One region of the Citrobacter enshiensis genome, then DNA from elsewhere that is predicted to be linked to it. Evidence: predicted binding sites of a transcription regulator. Region 1 holds the regulator's gene; each other region holds the start of a gene.
What was found. Region 1 encodes PurR, which represses purine synthesis genes. Its sites were predicted from a motif close to CANGCAAACGTTTGCNTG; they were not measured.
Positions count from the first base shown of each region.

Region 2: the regulator PurR is predicted to act here: its motif matches at 3,601-3,618, upstream of purM (phosphoribosylformylglycinamidine cyclo-ligase).
Region 3: the regulator PurR is predicted to act here: its motif matches at 4,266-4,283, upstream of P2W74_RS04010 (nucleobase:cation symporter-2 family protein).

Region 1 covers NZ_CP119862.1:2,616,571-2,622,725, reverse strand. The annotation lists gene cfa (cyclopropane fatty acyl phospholipid synthase) at 1-381, opposite strand, end outside; gene punC (purine nucleoside transporter PunC) at 675-1,880, opposite strand; gene punR (DNA-binding transcriptional activator PunR) at 1,993-2,925, shown strand; gene purR (HTH-type transcriptional repressor PurR) at 2,922-3,947, opposite strand; gene cydH (cytochrome bd-I oxidase subunit CydH) at 4,244-4,333, shown strand; gene P2W74_RS12785 (MFS transporter) at 4,500-5,666, shown strand; gene sodB (superoxide dismutase [Fe]) at 5,720-6,155, opposite strand, start outside.
Region 2 covers NZ_CP119862.1:1,332,588-1,338,742, reverse strand. The annotation lists gene uraA (uracil permease) at 1-1,037, opposite strand, end outside; gene upp (uracil phosphoribosyltransferase) at 1,124-1,750, opposite strand; gene P2W74_RS06435 (6-phospho-beta-glucosidase) at 1,963-3,393, opposite strand; gene purM (phosphoribosylformylglycinamidine cyclo-ligase) at 3,680-4,717, shown strand; gene purN (phosphoribosylglycinamide formyltransferase) at 4,717-5,355, shown strand; gene ppk1 (polyphosphate kinase 1) at 5,567-6,155, shown strand, end outside.
Region 3 covers NZ_CP119862.1:812,974-819,128, forward strand. The annotation lists one part of gene prfB (peptide chain release factor 2) at 1-394, shown strand, start outside; gene lysS (lysine--tRNA ligase) at 404-1,921, shown strand; gene idi (isopentenyl-diphosphate Delta-isomerase) at 1,971-2,519, opposite strand; gene P2W74_RS04005 (hypothetical protein) at 2,660-2,785, opposite strand; gene P2W74_RS04010 (nucleobase:cation symporter-2 family protein) at 2,787-4,235, opposite strand; gene ygfT (formate-dependent uric acid utilization protein YgfT) at 4,693-6,155, shown strand, end outside.

The sequences.
Region 1 (6,155 bases):
GAAAAGATCATTACCAAGATCGTAATGCTCTTTGCCGACTATCCAGGCGCGTTTTTTACTTTGCAGATTGAACAGGCGCGCGCCTGCGATGCGGAGGGTATCTTTGAAATGGTGAGGAAGTTGATTTTCGAGGCCAGCGCGCAGAACTTTATTGAAGAAAATATCCAGCCGTTCGCACTCCCACCAGCCATCCATGTAGCTTTCACCTAAACCCAGCGATCCTTCCTGCAATACGCGTTTGAAAAAATCGGGGTTTTTGATTTGAATATCAGCCGGGGCAGGACCGTTGATAGCAACGCCCGCACGGCTCAGTAATTCGTTGGTGATACGGTACCAGTCATCATCCGGTACACTGACTTCTTCTATACACGATGAACTCATAGTTTCTCCATCACTGGTCGGTGATCAGAACCTTAAAACAGCGTAGACGCTTTTTGGGCTATGTGAGAAATCTCACGGATAAAGTCCGCGAGCCTATAATCCGACGTAGAACAGAGGAAGGGAGAACCCTTGCCGAAAAGGCCATTCCTTGGTTAATCGGGAGCGCTCCGGCTCCCGTTAGATCGCAATATTTATCGTATTTATATAACAGCCAAAAATGAGTATAGGCTTCAACAATCGGTGAAACAACCCAAAAATGTTAGCAAGCTAATGAGTGGCTATTAACGTTATTTTTAGTACGAATCGTTGTGCGCCATCTCAGAGTGGGAGGTGTGATGCGTTGACTCACTCGCCTGCAACTGCATCCAATACCCTAATCCTGCGAGAGCGACCGTTGATAACATGACGCTGGTGGTGGTCAGCAACGGTGTGCTGATTAACCAGGAGACAACCAGACTGGCCAGGAAACAGAGACCCAACTGCAGCGTGTTCTGCAATGCTGCGGCACGCCCGGTGGCTTGTGGGAATGGACGCAATGCCTGAGCCACAACAATAGGGTAGATCGCGCCGTTGGCAATAGCCATGACACAGAAGGGGATCAGAATTTCGGTCAGCGAGACATGGTGAATAAAACTGGTCGCCCAGGTGGCGATGACGCTCAATGCGAAGATGACCAATAACCAGGGTAACAGTTGTTGTCCCTGCCATTTTTGTAACGCCGCACGGCAACCGTAGCCACCGATCAGGAAGGCGATGGTTTGCGGAACATAACTGAGACCAATCACTGCGGGGCTATAACCCATTTCGTTAAGGATGAACGGCGAACCGGTTAACCATGCGAAGAAGCTTGCGGAACAGGCAGCGTAAATCAGCACGTTCCCGCGATAGGCTTTCGAACGCAGCAGGGTGGTGAACGTCAGTTTATCCTGGCTATCGTCACGTGCTTTTGCGGTGGGTTTTAAACGCAGGGCGGGCAACATCAGGATCAGCGTAATCACAAACAGCGTGGCGAAAATGGCCTGCCAGGAAAAATGCGCGAGGATCCAGCTACCTAACAGCGGCGCAAGCGCAGGCGACAACCCGACCAATGGCATGATGGTGGCAAAAATACGGTTAACTTTTTGCGACGGGTAGTAATCCGTCACCAGTGCCTGCCAGACAACCGCAGCAGCACACACGCCAATGGCCTGGATAAAGCGCAGAACCAGCAAGCCCGTTGCACTTTCTACCCACAGCATACCCAGACTTCCCAGGGCGAAGATCGACAAGCCGACCAATAATATGGGCTTACGACCGTAGCGATCGGACAGCGGACCCCAGGCGAGTTGTGCGATGGCGAATCCGGCTAAGAACAGGCTCAGACTGGCGCTGACGGCAGAGGCCGGTGTTTGCAAATCGGCCTGAATTGCAGCAAATGCAGGTAAGTACATATCTGTTGCCAGAAAACCCAGTACGCTGAGACCCGCCAGCCAGACTAAAAAACCTTTTCCCGGTTGCATATTACATTCTCTTTTTTATCAGTAAGACATTGCCGCAGAGTGTAGGGAGTGAAATTCCCGTTGTGAAACGCTAATATTTGTCTACTGAATTCAAATTTTTTGTAGGCAGAATATGTGGTCAGAATATTCCCTTGAAGTTGTTGATGCTGTCGCGCGCAATGGCAGCTTCAGTTCCGCCGCCCAGGAGCTGCATCGCGTGCCTTCTGCAGTGAGCTACACCGTACGTCAACTGGAAGAGTGGCTGGCGGTGCCCTTGTTTGAACGACGCCATCGGGATGTGGAATTGACGCCTGCCGGTGCCTGGTTTTTAAAAGAAGGCCGCTCTGTTATCAAAAAAATGCAGATCACCCGCCAGCAGTGCCAACAGATTGCGAACGGTTGGCGAGGGCAACTGCCTATCGCGGTAGACAATATTGTGCGGCCAGAACGCACCCGGCAGATGATTGTCGATTTCTACCGCCACTTTGATGACGTTGAGCTGGTCGTTTCTCAGGAGGTGTTCAACGGCGTCTGGGATGCGCTTTCCGACGGACGCGTGGAACTGGCTATTGGTGCGACGCAGGCGATCCCCGTAGGGGGGCGCTATACCTTTCGCGATATGGGAATGTTGAGCTGGAGCTGCGTGGTGGCAAGTCATCATCCCCTGGCGGCGATGCCCGGTCCCTTGAGTGATGATACGTTGCGCAACTGGCCGTCGCTGGTCCGTGAAGACACGTCACGGACACTGCCTAAACGCATAACCTGGCTGCTGGACAACCAAAAGCGCGTGATCGTACCGGATTGGGAGTCGTCAGCAACCTGTCTTTCCGCCGGGTTATGCGTCGGTATGGTGCCCACGCATTTTGCAAAACCGTGGCTCGACAGTGGCAAATGGGTTGCGTTAACCCTGGAGAATCCGTTCCCGGATGCGGCATGTTGCCTGACCTGGCAGCAAAATGATACGTCGCCCGCCTTAGCCTGGTTGCTGGAGTATTTAGGCGACAGTGAAACGCTGAACAAAGAGTGGCTGCGAGAACCTGAAGAGGTTCCCGCAGAGGAGGCTTAACGACGATAGTCGCGGAACGGACCATCAGCAACCGAACGACGTTCGATCAGGCGCGGATGGACTTCAATGGACTGCGACTCTTCACGCTTATTCACGATACGGTCTAACAGCATATTAAAGGCCGTTTCGCCAAGTGAGTCTTTAGGCTGGTGAATGGTGGTCAGTGCGGGTGTGAAATAGCGCGCGTTACGCACATTGTCATAACCGATCACCGAAATATCCTGCGGTACCCGCAAGCCCATTTCATCGGCAGCACAGAGCGCCCCCATTGCCATGATGTCGCCACCGCAAAATACCGCGGTCGGGCGATGGGACTGAGAGAGGATCTGCTGCATTGCACGATAACCTGACTCGGGTTCAAAATCGCCCTGCACAATCCAGTCTTCCGGGACTTTTATCAGTGCTTCGTCCATCGCCTTCATAAAGCCCGCCAGGCGGCCAGCGCCGGTGTTGCGCTCCATCGGGCCGGGAATGGCGCCGATTTCACGATGACCGCGCTCCACCAGATAACGACCGGCCATATAACCGCCTTCGAAAGCGTTATCAATGACCGTATCGGTAAAGTCGGCTTTCGCTTCGCCCCAATCCATCACCACCATCGGAATATGGCGATACTCTTCAAGCATGGAAAGCAGAGACTCCGGATATTCCGAACACATGACCAGCAGGCCATCCACACGCTTTTGCGCCATCATGGAAAGATAGGCCCGCTGTTTTTCGAGATTATTCCAGGCATTGCCAAGGATCAGGGTATAGCCTTTCTGGAAGCAGTTCTTCTCAACGGCTTCAATAATCTCAGCAAAATAAGCGGCTTCACTGCTGGTTGCCAGCAGGCCGATAGATTTGGTGTGGTTCACCTTCAGGCTGCGGGCGACCGCACTCGGGGAGTAGTGCAGTTCTTTGATGGCAGCCCAGACGGCATTACGTGTCTCTTCTGCGACAAAACGCGTTTTGTTAATTACATGTGATACGGTTGTAGTGGAAACGTTTGCTCGCTTCGCTACATCTTTAATTGTTGCCATTACATTTCACTCCAGACCATATCCAAACTCCTGAAAATACTGTAGGTAAACGTTTGCCTTTACACACCCTTATCGCAACATCAGGGTTGCGGCACGCCGGGAAAACGACACGAAACGTCAGGAGGGGGTCAATGGCCGGTACGCTAATCAAGTAAGCGTGGAATTTTGTCTGATCTTGACGAAAAGGGGAAGAGTTAAAAGTGGTTATCAATATAAATCCTGGGAGATTTTTACATCCAAGTGTGTAAAAATGCGCAATATCACTTTTTGTGTGGAAATAAAAAGGAGCAAATTTGATGAGCACCGATCTGAAGTTTTCGTTAATAACCACTCTTATTGTTCTGGGTCTGATCGTAGCGGGTGGTCTGACCGCAGCACTGCACTGATTTACCGTGAGGGAGCGTGCTCTCCCTCATTTCGTTGCCCCTTCATTGTTACTAAATCGGCAAAAGTCTTTTGCCATTCTGTTAACTTTATTCTTTTTGTGATTGATGTCATGCTTTTGGCTCTTATCGGGTGTCGCTTCGCGGCACGGTGCAGCGGAGTCGATGTATGAAAATTAATTACCCCTTACTGGCGCTTGCGATTGGCGCATTCGGTATTGGGACCACGGAATTCTCTCCGATGGGCCTGTTGCCCGTCATTGCTCATGGCGTGAACGTCTCCATTCCCGCCGCCGGGATGCTCATCAGCGCTTATGCGGTGGGGGTGATGGTGGGCGCGCCGTTAATGACCCTGTTGCTGTCGCACCGCGCTCGTCGTAATGCGCTGATTTTTCTGATGGCCATTTTTACGCTGGGCAACGTCCTGTCGGCCATTGCGCCGGATTACACCACCTTAATGTTATCGCGCATTTTGACCAGCCTTAATCACGGTGCCTTTTTCGGGTTGGGTTCGGTCGTGGCGGCAAGTGTGGTGCCAAAACATAAGCAGGCCAGCGCCGTGGCGACAATGTTTATGGGGTTAACCATTGCGAACATTGGCGGCGTGCCTGCTGCCACATGGCTTGGGGAAACCATTGGCTGGCGGATGTCCTTTTTAGCGACCGCAGGGCTGGGTGTGATTGCCATGCTCAGTTTGTTCTTCTCTCTGCCGAAAGGCGGTGCAGGGGAACGGCCGGACGTGCGTAAAGAACTGGCTGTCTTGTTACGCCCGCAGGTGCTTTCTGCACTGCTCACCACCGTACTGGGCGCAGGGGCCATGTTTACCCTCTACACCTATATTTCACCCGTTCTGCAAAACATCGCTCATGCCACGCCGGCCTTCGTGACCGCGATGTTAGTGCTGATCGGCGTTGGATTCTCGATCGGCAACTATTTAGGCGGCAAACTGGCCGATCGATCCGTCAACGGTACTCTGAAAGGTTTCTTACTGCTGCTGGTGGTTATCATGCTGGCCATTCCTTTCCTTGCACGCAATGATCTGGGCGCTGCGTTCAGTATGGTGGTGTGGGGGGCGGCGACATTTGCCGTCGTTCCGCCTTTGCAGATGCGCGTGATGCGTGTTGCCAGTGAAGCGCCGGGGTTGTCCTCGTCGGTGAATATCGGGGCCTTTAACCTTGGCAATGCGTTAGGCGCGGCGGCAGGCGGGGCAGTGATTTCTGGCGGTCTGGGGTATAGCTTTGTTCCGGTGATGGGAGCTATCGTGGCAGGGCTGGCGTTATTGCTGGTCTTTGTTTCAGCGAGAAGGCAGCCTGAAACGGCATATGTCGCCAACTGATCGAGTGAGTTAAAAATAAAAACGCAGAAGGGATACCTTCTGCGTTGTCTTATTTACGCCGCGAAGTTCTTCGCAACGAATTCCCAGTTTACCAGCGCCCAGAAATGCTCCAGGTAGCCAGGACGGGCATTACGGTAGTCGATGTAGTACGCATGTTCCCACACGTCAACGGTCATCAGCGGCGTGGCATCCGTGGTTAACGGGGTGCCTGCGTTGGACGTAGAAACGATAGCCAGTTTGCCATCAGCCCCTTTCACCAACCAGGTCCAGCCGGAACCGAAGTTTTTAATCGCAGCATCGGTGAATTGCGCTTTGAATTCAGCAAAGCTACCGAAGGACGCAGCGATAGCGTCAGCCAGTTTACCGGTTGGTTCGCCGCCCGCGTTCGGGGCCAGGCAGTTCCAGTAGAACGTGTGGTTCCAGACCTGTGCTGCGTTATTGAATACGCCACCTTCTGAACTACGGACGATCTCTTCCAGTGATTTACCT
Region 2 (6,155 bases), 1.3 Mb from region 1:
CCGATCACCCCGTACAGCAGCAGCGACACGCCGCCCATCACCGGCAGTGGGATTATCTGAATGGCGGCGGCCAGTTTACCTACACAGGAAAGCAGAATCGCAATAATGGCCGCGCCGCCGATAACCCAGGTACTGTACACGCGCGTAATCGCCATCACACCGATGTTCTCACCGTAGGTGGTGTTTGGCGTGGAGCCAAAGAACCCGGAGATGACGGTCGACAGGCCGTTAGCAAACATTGAGCGGTGCAAACCCGGATCGCGGATCAGGTCTTTCTTCACGATATTCGCCGTGACCACCAGGTGACCCACGTGTTCCGCAATAACCACCAGCGCCGCAGGCAGAATCGTCAGAATGGCAAACCACTCAAAACGCGGAGTATAAAAGGTCGGCAGCGCAAACCAGTGTGCCTGTGCAATCGGCGTGGTATCCACAACGCCCATCGCAAACGACAGCGCATAGCCCGCCAGCACGCCGATCAGAATCGGGATGATCGCCATGAAGCCACGGAACAGCACGGAGCCGAATACCGTTACCGCCAGGGTGACCATAGAAATGATGATGGTTTTCGAGTCCGGCGTTTGGCCTTCGGCAGGCAGTAATCCCGCCATCCCCGCAGCGACACCCGCCAGCTCCAGACCGATGACGGCAACGATTGCGCCCATCGCCGCAGGCGGGAACATCACATCCAGCCAGCCGGTCCCCGCCTTCTTCACAATCACTGAAACCAGGCAGAACAGGACGCCGCACATAATAAAGCCGCCTAACGCGACTTCATATCCCAGAGGCAGCAACAGCAGAACCGGGGAGATAAAGGCAAAGCTTGAACCTAGATATGCAGGAATTTTACCTTTACAAATAAAGAGGTACAGCAATGTGCCAATGCCGTTAAACAGTAAGACAGTGGCCGGGTTGATATGAAACAGGACTGGCACCAGCACGGTTGCGCCAAACATGGCAAACAAATGCTGCAAACTAAGCGGGATAGTCTGTAAAAGCGGCGGTCTTTCACTCACCCCGATAGCACGGCGCGTCATAGTGTTTTCCTCTGAGTGTTGTATGTTATTGATGTTTTATTCAAAAAAAAGCCGACTCTAAAAGTCGGCTCTTTTTATTTTTTCGTTTACTTCGTACCAAAGATCTTATCGCCGGCATCGCCGAGGCCCGGAATAATGTATCCGTGCTCGTTGAGTCCCTGGTCAATCGACGCCGTGTACAGCTCGATATCCGGGTGCGCTTTTTCCAGCGCCGCGATACCTTCCGGTGCCGCAACCAGTACCAGCACCTTGATGCTGGAGCAGCCTGCTTTCTTCAGCAGGTCGATGGTGGCGATAACGGAACCGCCGGTTGCCAGCATCGGGTCAACGATCAGCGCCATACGCTCGTCGATGTTGGATACCAGCTTCTGGAAGTACGGTACCGGCTCCAGCGTCTCTTCGTCACGGTACATGCCCACGACGCTGATACGCGCGCTCGGGACGTTTTCCAGTACGCCGTCCATCATGCCCAGGCCTGCGCGCAGGATCGGCACAACGGTAATTTTCTTGCCTTTGATCTGGTCAATTTCTACCGGGCCGTTCCAGCCTTCGATAGTCACTTTTTCTGTTTCCAGACCCGCAGTGGCTTCATAAGTCAGCAGGCTGCCAACTTCGGAGGCGAGTTCACGGAAGCGTTTAGTGCTGATGTCGTGCTCGCGCATCAGGCCCAGCTTGTGTTTGACGAGTGGGTGTTTCACTTCCACAATCTTCATTCTCTTTCTCCTTTGAATAGGGCAGCCACAAAAAAAATCGACGGATTATACCGCCATTCTTTTAGTGGGCAACATTTATTTACTTGATGTTGATCAAGCATAGGAGGGGTTAGCGCGAATAGAGCAAATATTCGACAGACGAATATCTCAGCGCTGGGCATGGAAACGAAAAGGAAGAGCGGCCAACCCATGCTGACCGCTATTTGCGGGGATTACAGTTTTTCACCATTAGACGCAATCACCTGCTGATACCAGGCAAATGATTTCTTTGGATGACGTGCTAACGTCCCGCTACCGTCATTATTTTTGTCGACATAGATAAAGCCGTAGCGTTTTTTCATTTCGCCCGTCCCCGCAGAAACTAAATCAATGCAGCCCCACGGGGTGTAACCCATCAGCTCTACGCCATCTTCTACCACCGCTTTTTTCATTTCACGGATGTGCGCGGCCATGTAATCAATGCGGTATTGATCGTCTACAGAGCCGTCGGCCTGCTGGACATCAATCGCGCCAAAGCCGTTTTCGACGATAAACAGCGGCAGCTGGTAGTGATCCCAGAACCAGTTCAGCGAATAGCGCAGCCCCACCGGGTCAATCTGCCAACCCCAGTCGGACTTCTGCACATACGGGTTAGAGACCAGGCTAGTGCTTTCGTCATAGTCCAGCTGCGGGTTATCCGCCGTCGCTTTGGTGGTGAACGACATATAGTAGCTGAAACCGATATAGTCGACGCAGCCCTGCGTCAGCGCCTGTTTATCTTCTTCGGTGATATCCAGCGTAAAACCACGACGCGCGAAGTAGTTCAGCAGATGCTGCGGATATTTCCCGCGCACATGTACATCGGTGAACCAGTAGCGGCGATGCATGGCGTTCATCGCCATCATCATGTCGTTCGGCGCGCAGGTCAGCGGATAGATTGGGCACATGGCGATCATGCAGCCGATTTTCAGTGACGGGTTAATTTCGCGCCCCGCTTTCACCGCCAGCGCGCTGGCCACCAGCTCGTAGTGCGCCGCCTGAAACATCACTGGCTCGCGATCTTCACCCGGCGAGTATTTCAGTCCGGAGTTGGTGAATGGCGCAAAGTCTTCGTGGAAGTTGGCCTGGTTGTTGATCTCATTGAACGTCATCCAGTACTTCACTTTGTGCTGGTAGCGTTTGAAGACCACCTTCGCAAAGCGAACGAAGAAGTCGATAAGTTTACGGTTGCGCCAGCCACCGTATTCCGTCACCAGGTGATATGGCATCTCGAAATGCGACAGCGTAATGACGGGTTCAATGCCGTGTTTCAGACATTCATCAAAGAGGCAGTCATAAAATTGCAGGCCCGCTTCATTCGGCAGGGATTCGTCGCCCAACGGAAAAATTCGCGTCCAGGCGATGGAGGTGCGGAAACATTTAAATCCCATTTCAGCAAAGAGCGCGATGTCGTCTTTGTAGCGGTGATAGAAATCGATGGCTTCGTGATTGGGGTAATTCTTACCAGGGATCACGCCGGGGGTGATCTCTCTGGGAATACCATGCGCTCCGGCGGTCATAACATCCGCCACGCTGACGCCCTTTCCCCCTTCCTGCCAGCCGCCTTCTAACTGGTGAGCCGCCACCGCGCCTCCCCACATGAAATTCGCGTTAAATCCAGACATACAATTCCCTCATTAATTGCAATTTGCTGGCCGCAGTCTCTGCACACACTTACAGAAACCGGTTTCATTACGATACTGTGCATTTATCAGGCGGGTTTCAAGCACGAGAATGAAACCGGGTTCATTTTCGTGGCACAGTTCAAATAACCAGAATTTCGAGGGTGAAATGCTGAAAAAATCAGCAGATATATGCCGATGCAAAGCAGGCTCGCAAACGTTTGCTTTCCCTGTTAGAATTGCGCCGAATTTAATTTTCACCGCAAGTAAACGCGTGGGGACCCAAGCAGTGACCGATAAAACCTCTCTTAGCTATAAAGATGCCGGTGTTGATATTGACGCGGGTAATGCTCTGGTTGATCGAATCAAAGGCGTAGTGAAGAAAACCCGTCGTCCCGAAGTGATGGGCGGTCTGGGTGGCTTCGGCGCGCTGTGCGCATTGCCGCAAAAATATCGTGAGCCTGTACTGGTTTCCGGCACTGATGGCGTAGGGACAAAACTGCGTCTGGCAATGGATTTGAAACGTCACGACACCATTGGTATCGATCTCGTGGCGATGTGCGTTAACGATCTGGTGGTTCAGGGCGCAGAGCCGCTGTTTTTCCTGGATTACTATGCCACCGGCAAACTGGATGTCGACACCGCCGCCAGTGTGATCAGCGGTATTGCCGAGGGTTGTCTGCAGTCTGGCTGCGCGTTGGTCGGCGGAGAAACCGCTGAAATGCCGGGGATGTATCACGGCGAAGATTACGACGTGGCCGGGTTCTGCGTTGGCGTGGTCGAAAAATCAGAAATTATCGACGGCTCGAAAGTAACCGATGGCGATGTGCTGGTAGCGCTGGGCTCCAGCGGCCCGCACTCCAACGGTTACTCTCTGGTGCGTAAAATCATTGAAGTCAGCGGTTGCAACCCTGAAACGACAGAACTCGAAGGCAAACCGTTAGCCGACCATCTGCTGGCGCCAACGCGTATCTATGTGAAGTCAATCCTGGAGCTGATTGAACAGGTTGATGTACACGCCATCGCGCACCTGACGGGCGGCGGTTTCTGGGAGAACATCCCGCGCGTTCTGCCCGACAATACACAGGCAGTGATTGACGAATCTTCCTGGCAGTGGCCGGCCGTCTTTGAGTGGCTGAAAACCGCAGGCAACGTCAGTCAACATGAAATGTATCGCACCTTCAACTGCGGCGCCGGGATGGTGATTGCCCTGCCGGAAGCGGAAGTCGATAACGCGCTCGCGCTGTTGAAGGCCAAAGGTGAAAAGGCGTGGAAAATCGGTATCATCAAAGCCTCTGATTCCGAACAGCGTGTGGTTATTGAATGATGAACATTGTGGTGCTTATTTCCGGCAACGGAAGCAATTTGCAGGCAATTATCGACGCCTGCAAAGAGCAGAAAATTAAAGGCACCCTCCGGGCAGTATTCAGCAACAAGGCCGACGCGTTCGGCCTTGAACGTGCCCGGGAAGCAGGAATTCCGGCACATGCGCTGGCCGCCAGTCAATTTGCCAACCGTGAAGCGTTCGATCGCGAACTGATGCGGGAAATTGATGCTTATGCCCCCGATGTGGTGGTACTGGCAGGCTATATGCGAATCCTTAGTCCTGCGTTTGTCGCGCACTACGAAGGTCGTTTGCTCAATATCCACCCTTCCCTGTTGCCGAAGTACCCAGGCCTGCATACGCATCGTCAGGCGCTGGAAAACGGCGATGAGGAGCACGGCACTTCTGTTCATTTCGTCACTGACGAACTGGATGGCGGCCCGGTGATTCTTCAGGCTAAGATCCCGGTTTTTGAGGGCGATAGCGAAGAGGACATCACCGCACGCGTTCAGGTGCAGGAGCACGCCATTTACCCGTTAGTGGTTAGCTGGTTTGTAGATGGGCGTCTTGAAATGCGCGAAAACGCAGCATGGCTTGACGGCATCAAACTCTCTCCTCAGGGATACGCATCAGACGAGTAACGTCTCTTCGTTCCCCGTTAGCAACCACTGACGGGGAACAACTCCTGTCTATCTTGTTCGTCTCCCTATCCTTTTCGCAAAAATGCGTCAGTTGCTCACATGCCACAGACGGTTTATTGTCATACTCTTCTGGCGCAGTTGGACATCTGACAGCAATGCTCGCCATAATAACCCGGCAGTGTCCCGTGATTGAAACGGAGTAAAAGTTGTAATGGGTCAGGAAAAGCTATACATCGAGAAAGAACTGAGCTGGTTAGCGTTCAATGAACGCGTACTCCAGGAAGCAGCGGATAAATCAAACCCGCTGATTGAACGGATGCGTTTTTTAGGCATCTATTCCAATAACCTTGACGAATTCTACAAAGTCCGCTTTGCCGAATTAAAGCGTCGCATCATTATTAGTGAAGAACAGGGTTCAAATTCTCATTCTCGTCACCTGTTAGGCAAAATCCAGTCCCGCGTATTGAAAGCCGATCAAGAATTTGACGGCCTGTACAACGAATTACTGCTGGAGATGGCGCGTAATCAAATTTTCCTGATTAACGAACGCCAACTGTCGGTAAACCAGCAAGACTGGTTGCGTCACTACTTTAAACACTATCTTCGCCAACACATTACGCCGATTTTAATCAACCGGGAGACCGATTTAGTTCAGTTTCTGAAGGACGATTATACCTATCTGGCGGTGGAGATTATTCGCGGAGATTCCATCCGCTACGCGCTACTGGAAATTCCCTCCGACAAGGTTCCTCGTTTTGTGAATCTGCCGCCGGAAGCGCCGCGTCGTCGCAAACCAATGA
Region 3 (6,155 bases), 1.8 Mb from region 1:
CCCGGCTGACCTGCGTATCGACGTCTATCGCGCATCCGGCGCGGGCGGACAGCACGTTAACCGTACGGAATCCGCGGTGCGTATTACCCACATTCCGACCGGGACGGTCACCCAGTGCCAGAACGACCGTTCTCAGCACAAAAACAAAGACCAGGCCATGAAGCAGATGAAAGCGAAGCTTTATGAACTGGAAATGCAGAAGAAGAATGCCGAGAAACAGGCGATGGAAGACAATAAATCTGACATCGGCTGGGGTAGCCAGATTCGTTCATATGTCCTTGATGACTCCCGCATTAAAGACTTGCGTACCGGGGTTGAAACCCGTAACACGCAGGCGGTGCTGGATGGCAGCCTGGATCAATTTATCGAAGCAAGTTTGAAAGCAGGGTTATGAGGAACCAACATGTCTGAACAACACGCACAGGGCGCTGACGCGGTAGCCGATCTTAATAATGAACTGAAAACGCGCCGCGAGAAGCTGGCTGGCCTGCGCGAGCAGGGTATCCCGTTCCCGAATGATTTCCGTCGCGATCACACCTCAGACCAACTGCATGCTGACTTCGACGCGAAAGAAAACGAAGAACTGGAAGCGCTGAACATCGAAGTGTCTGTAGCGGGTCGTATGATGACACGCCGCATCATGGGTAAAGCGTCTTTTGTTACGCTGCAAGACGTCGGCGGCCGCATTCAGCTGTACGTTTCCCGTGACGATCTGCCGGAAGGCATCTACAACGAGCAGTTCAAAAAATGGGATCTCGGTGACATCCTTGGCGCGAAAGGTAAGCTGTTCAAAACCAAAACGGGTGAACTGTCTATCCATTGCACCGAGCTGCGTCTGTTAACCAAAGCGCTGCGTCCGCTGCCGGATAAATTCCACGGTCTGCAGGATCAGGAAGCGCGTTACCGTCAGCGTTATCTGGATCTCATCTCTAACGATGAATCCCGCAACACCTTTAAAGTGCGTTCACAGATCATGGCGGGTATCCGTCAGTTCATGGTGGGTCGTGGCTTTATGGAAGTTGAAACCCCGATGATGCAGGTGATCCCTGGCGGTGCCGCAGCACGCCCGTTCATCACCCATCATAATGCGCTGGATCTGGATATGTACCTGCGTATCGCGCCGGAACTGTATCTGAAGCGTCTGGTGGTCGGTGGTTTCGAACGTGTATTCGAGATCAACCGTAACTTCCGTAACGAAGGGATCTCCGTTCGTCATAACCCAGAGTTCACTATGATGGAACTCTATATGGCGTATGCGGACTACAAAGACCTGATCGAACTCACCGAATCTCTGTTCCGTACGCTGGCGCAGGACGTTCTGGGTACCACTGAAGTGCCTTACGGTGATGAAGTCTTCGACTTTGGTAAACCGTTCGAAAAACTGACCATGCGTGAAGCCATCAAGAAATATCGTCCAGAGACGAATATGGCGGATCTGGACAGTTTTGATTCAGCTAAAGCGATTGCGGAAAGTATCGGTATTAAGATCGAGAAGAGCTGGGGTCAGGGTCGTATCGTGACCGAGATCTTCGAAGAAGTGGCGGAAGCGCATCTGATTCAGCCGACCTTCATCACTGAATATCCGGCAGAAGTTTCTCCTCTGGCGCGTCGTAACGATGAAAATCCAGAAATTACTGACCGCTTCGAATTCTTCATCGGGGGCCGCGAAATCGGTAATGGCTTTAGCGAGTTGAACGACGCCGAAGATCAGGCTCAGCGTTTCCTGGATCAGGTTAACGCGAAAGATGCGGGTGATGACGAAGCGATGTTCTACGACGAAGACTATGTGACGGCGCTGGAACACGGTTTGCCGCCGACTGCGGGTCTGGGCATTGGTATCGACCGTATGGTTATGCTGTTCACCAACAGCCACACTATCCGCGACGTGATCCTGTTCCCGGCGATGCGTCCGGTTAAATAAGCCTCACGCGGTCAGATAAAACCAACCCCGGCAAATGCGTCGGGGTTTTTTATTTTTGGCGGCTGTAATTTAACAATGCTTCACGCGCTGTATTGTCCGATGCCTGCATCACCATCCACGGACTGAAAGCCCACGGCGCGGCGCTAATCCCACCCAGAACACCCTCCAGATCGCTCCACTGGTACTCCATCACCTCATCGTTATTCACGCTGAGCTCGCTGACCATCCGTGCGGCATAGACCGGGCAAACTTCGTTCTCCACGATCCCGTTTGGATCGGTAGCGCGGTAACGAAAGGCAGAATAGACGGGGGTCAGGCTGGAAATCTCCACGCCCAACTCAAAACGGCAGCGTCGGATAATGGCGTCTTCAGTGCTTTCTCCTTGCTGTGGATGACCACAAACCGAATTCGTCCAGACGCCTGGCCACGCTTTTTTTGATAGCGAGCGGCGGGTGACCAGAAACTGCCCTTTCTTGTTGAAGAGCCAACAAGAGAAAGCGAGATGTAAAGGGGTATTGAAGGTGTGGGCCGCATACTTTTCCAGTGTTCCGGAAGGCCGATCCTGCTCATCCAATAAAATAATGTGTTCCTGTTGCATAATGTCTCGTCGTGAATGTTAAGCACACACCATTATAGGGCATGAAATATCGCGACAGAATGATTTCTCAAGAATGTATGTGATGGCGAGGGATTCGACACCAGCGTCATTTGACGCGGGTGTCGGGAGAAAAAGAGGATTTAGAAAAACAGCAGCATGAAATTGAACCGACTTTCAATACCCAGAGCAATACTGTCAGAAATGGCGGGTATCGAGATCAGCATGAGCAGCAGAATACTCAGAATACAGCGCAATAAAATATGCATTTTATTCATCCTGCTGGTTTTTTTTCAGTTTGCGCATCAGCAACCACATACGGACGGTTCTGACCTTTAATTTTTTATCGGAGATCGATTCTTGCGCCAGCTCGGTGTGATGCTGATAGCCGTTAAAGAAAACATTCAGTACGACGGCGCTGACCGTTGCCAGCATAATGCCGCTGTGTAGTAGCGGCTGGAGAACGGCGGGTAACTGGGAGAAAAAGTTATGGGACAGCGTGGGTGTCATGCCGACGCCAAGACTAATCGCCACAATGTAGAGGTTGTAACGATTGGTGGTGTAGTTACAGCGTGACAGAATGCGAATCCCGGTTGCCAGCACCATGCCAAACATCACCAGACCCGCGCCGCCGAGGACAAATTGCGGAATTGAGGCGACCAGTACTGCCATTTTAGGCACCATGCCGAACAGAATTAAAATGATACCGGAAGCAATGCAAACCCAACGGCTGTGCACGCGCGTCACGCTGACCAGACCGACGTTTTGTGAAAATGAGGTATGAGGGAAGCTGTTAAAAAGCCCGCCAATCATCGTTCCTACGCCGTCCACGCGCAGCCCGCGAATAATGTCTTGTGAGGAGAGTTTACGACCAACAATTTCCCCGAGCGCGAGGAACATCCCCATCGATTCAATAAAAACAATGATCAGGACTGCCGTCATTGTCAGAATTGAGACCGGATCAAATACCGGTGTACCAAAGGCCAGCGGCGTCACAATGGCGAACCATGAGGCATCGTGCAGGCCTGACAGATTAACTTCATTCATCATCCACGATAACGCAAAGCCAAATACAATGCCGAGTAAAACGGCAACGTTGGACATAAAACCTTTGGCATAACGGGTAATGAGTAAAATAAAAATTAATACGGCAAAAGAAATGCCTAAATATATCGGGTTGCCATATTCAGGATTTCCTTTTCCTCCCGCCGCCCAGTCGATGCCGACCTGAATAATACTCAGACCAATAGAGGTAATCACCACGCCGGTGACCAGGGGGGGGAATAATGGCATTAAACGCCCGATAAGTGGTGCTAATAGCGTTGTGATAAAACCCGCAGCAATTGTCGCGCCAAAAATACCCAGCAAACCGATATCTGGATTCATACCGATAGCAATCATTGGCGTAACGGCGGCAAACGTCACCGACATAATCACCGGCAGGCGAATTCCCATAAAGCGACCGATGCCGATACATTGCAGAAGCGTGACGACACCACAGCAAAAAAGATCGGAGCTAATGAGCAGAGCGATCTCCGCTTTGCTGAGCCCGAGTCTGTCGCCAATCATCAACGGTACCGCGACCGCGCCAGCGTACATGACAAGGACATGCTGGAGACCGAGTATGACAAGCTTTCCTGGAGATAATATGCGGTCAACCTCATCGCCAGGGCGGTTTTGACCCGAGGAAGAGGGCAATTGAGAATCTATGGCGCTCATGCGTTTTTCTCCTTTAACTCGCCTGAGTAAAAAGCAACCGTTTACGTTTGCTAAAACAGTAAAAGGACATGCTCGTGGAATGCCAGTTTTAGTCTGTGTGGAAAGGTATAGGGTGGAAATGCGGAAGAAATCACACAATTGCTAATTTGGGGAACACCAGGTAAAGAGAGGTGGCCTGGATTTTATCTTTTGTTTTCTCATATTGATAAGTGTTTAATCATTATGGAATGGAGTGATTCATTTTTTATTACCCTGTAAGCATATATTGTTCAGGTTCATTGCTATGAAATTTGAAGAATCCGTAATGAGGTTAATTAAAGAAAAACTCACAGGTGTTCATTTTTTAGTTTGATGTAAGTCGCAAAGTTATAAATAAACTTTCCTGCGCGCAAAGATATGCCCGTTTATTGCATCGCGATATCTGAAAAAAATAACTAACCAGATGAAAAGGACGCAAATGAACACTTTTATTGTTGCCGATGCGATGGAATGTATAGGCTGCCATGCTTGCGAAATCGCCTGCGTTTTGGCTCATCATCAGGAAAACTGGCCACAAAATCGTAGTGACTTTTTACCCCGAATCCATCTTGTGGGGAAAGGAGAGATCGCCCGTACTGTCACATGCCATCACTGTAGTAACGCGCCCTGTGTTGCTTCTTGCCCGGTGGATGCGCTCACCTTTCACTCTGATAGCGTACAACTGGACGAGCGGCGCTGTATCGGTTGTAAAAGCTGCGCAATCGCTTGCCCATTTGGGGTTATCGAGATGGTCGATGCTGTTGCGCAGAAATGTGACCTTTGCCATCAACGTGTTTCGGGTGGACAAGCCTGTGTTGAGGCATGCCCCACAAAGGCGCTGCGCTTGATGGATGACAAGGGCTTGCTGCAATTGCAAAAGGTTCGGCAGCGCAGGAGTGCAGAAGGTGATGCAGCGGGAGGCAGCAGGCTTTCCCGTCGTGAAATGTTACTTTCCGCTGAGCCACGTAAGGGGGCGGAGAAACGTTCCGCTGCGGAGCGGAAAACACATTTTGGCGAAATTTATCTCGGTCTGGATCGGCAGCAGAGCGTTTATGAAAGCGGGCGCTGTGTCTATTGTGCGGAAAACGCGAATTGTAACTGGCACTGCCCCCTGCATAACGCGATTCCCGATTATGTGCGCCTTGTCCGTGAGGGACGCATCATTGAGGCGGCGGAACTCTGCCACCAGACCAGTTCTCTGCCGGAGATCTGTGGTCGGGTTTGCCCGCAGGATCGTCTCTGCGAAGGCGCCTGCACGTTGAAGGATCTCTCTGGCGCGGTATCAATAGGCAACCTTGAGCGATACATTACTGACACCGCACTGGCAATGGGCTGGCGCCCCGATCTTAGCCGCGTCGCTTCTCGCCCGCAGCGTGTGGCGGTGATTGGCGCAGGACCCGCAGGTCTCGGCTGTGCAGACGTATTGACGCGTGCGGGCGTGCAGGTCGATGTTTATGATCGCCATCCGGAAATTGGCGGCATGCTGACCTTTGGTATCCCGCCTTTTAAGCTGGAAAAAAGCGTTCTGAGCCAGCGGCGGGAGATCTTTAGTGCGATGGGGATCGATTTTCACCTGAACTGCGAAATTGGTCGTGACATTCCCTTCCATTTTCTCACTGAAAAGTACGATGCCGTTTTTATCGGGGTGGGAGCTTACGGACTTATGCAGGCCAATTTGGCGCAGGAAGATGCCCCGGGCGTGATCCAGGCGCTGCCCTTCCTGACCGCGCATACCCGACAGCTTATGGGATTGCCCGAGGTTGCGGAGTATCCGCTTACCCCTGTCGACGGGAAACGGGTTGTGGTGCTGGGAGGCGGCGACACCACCATGGATTGCCTGCGTACCTCTATACGGCTGAACGCTGCCAGCGTGACCTGCGCCTACCGTCGGGATGAAGTCAG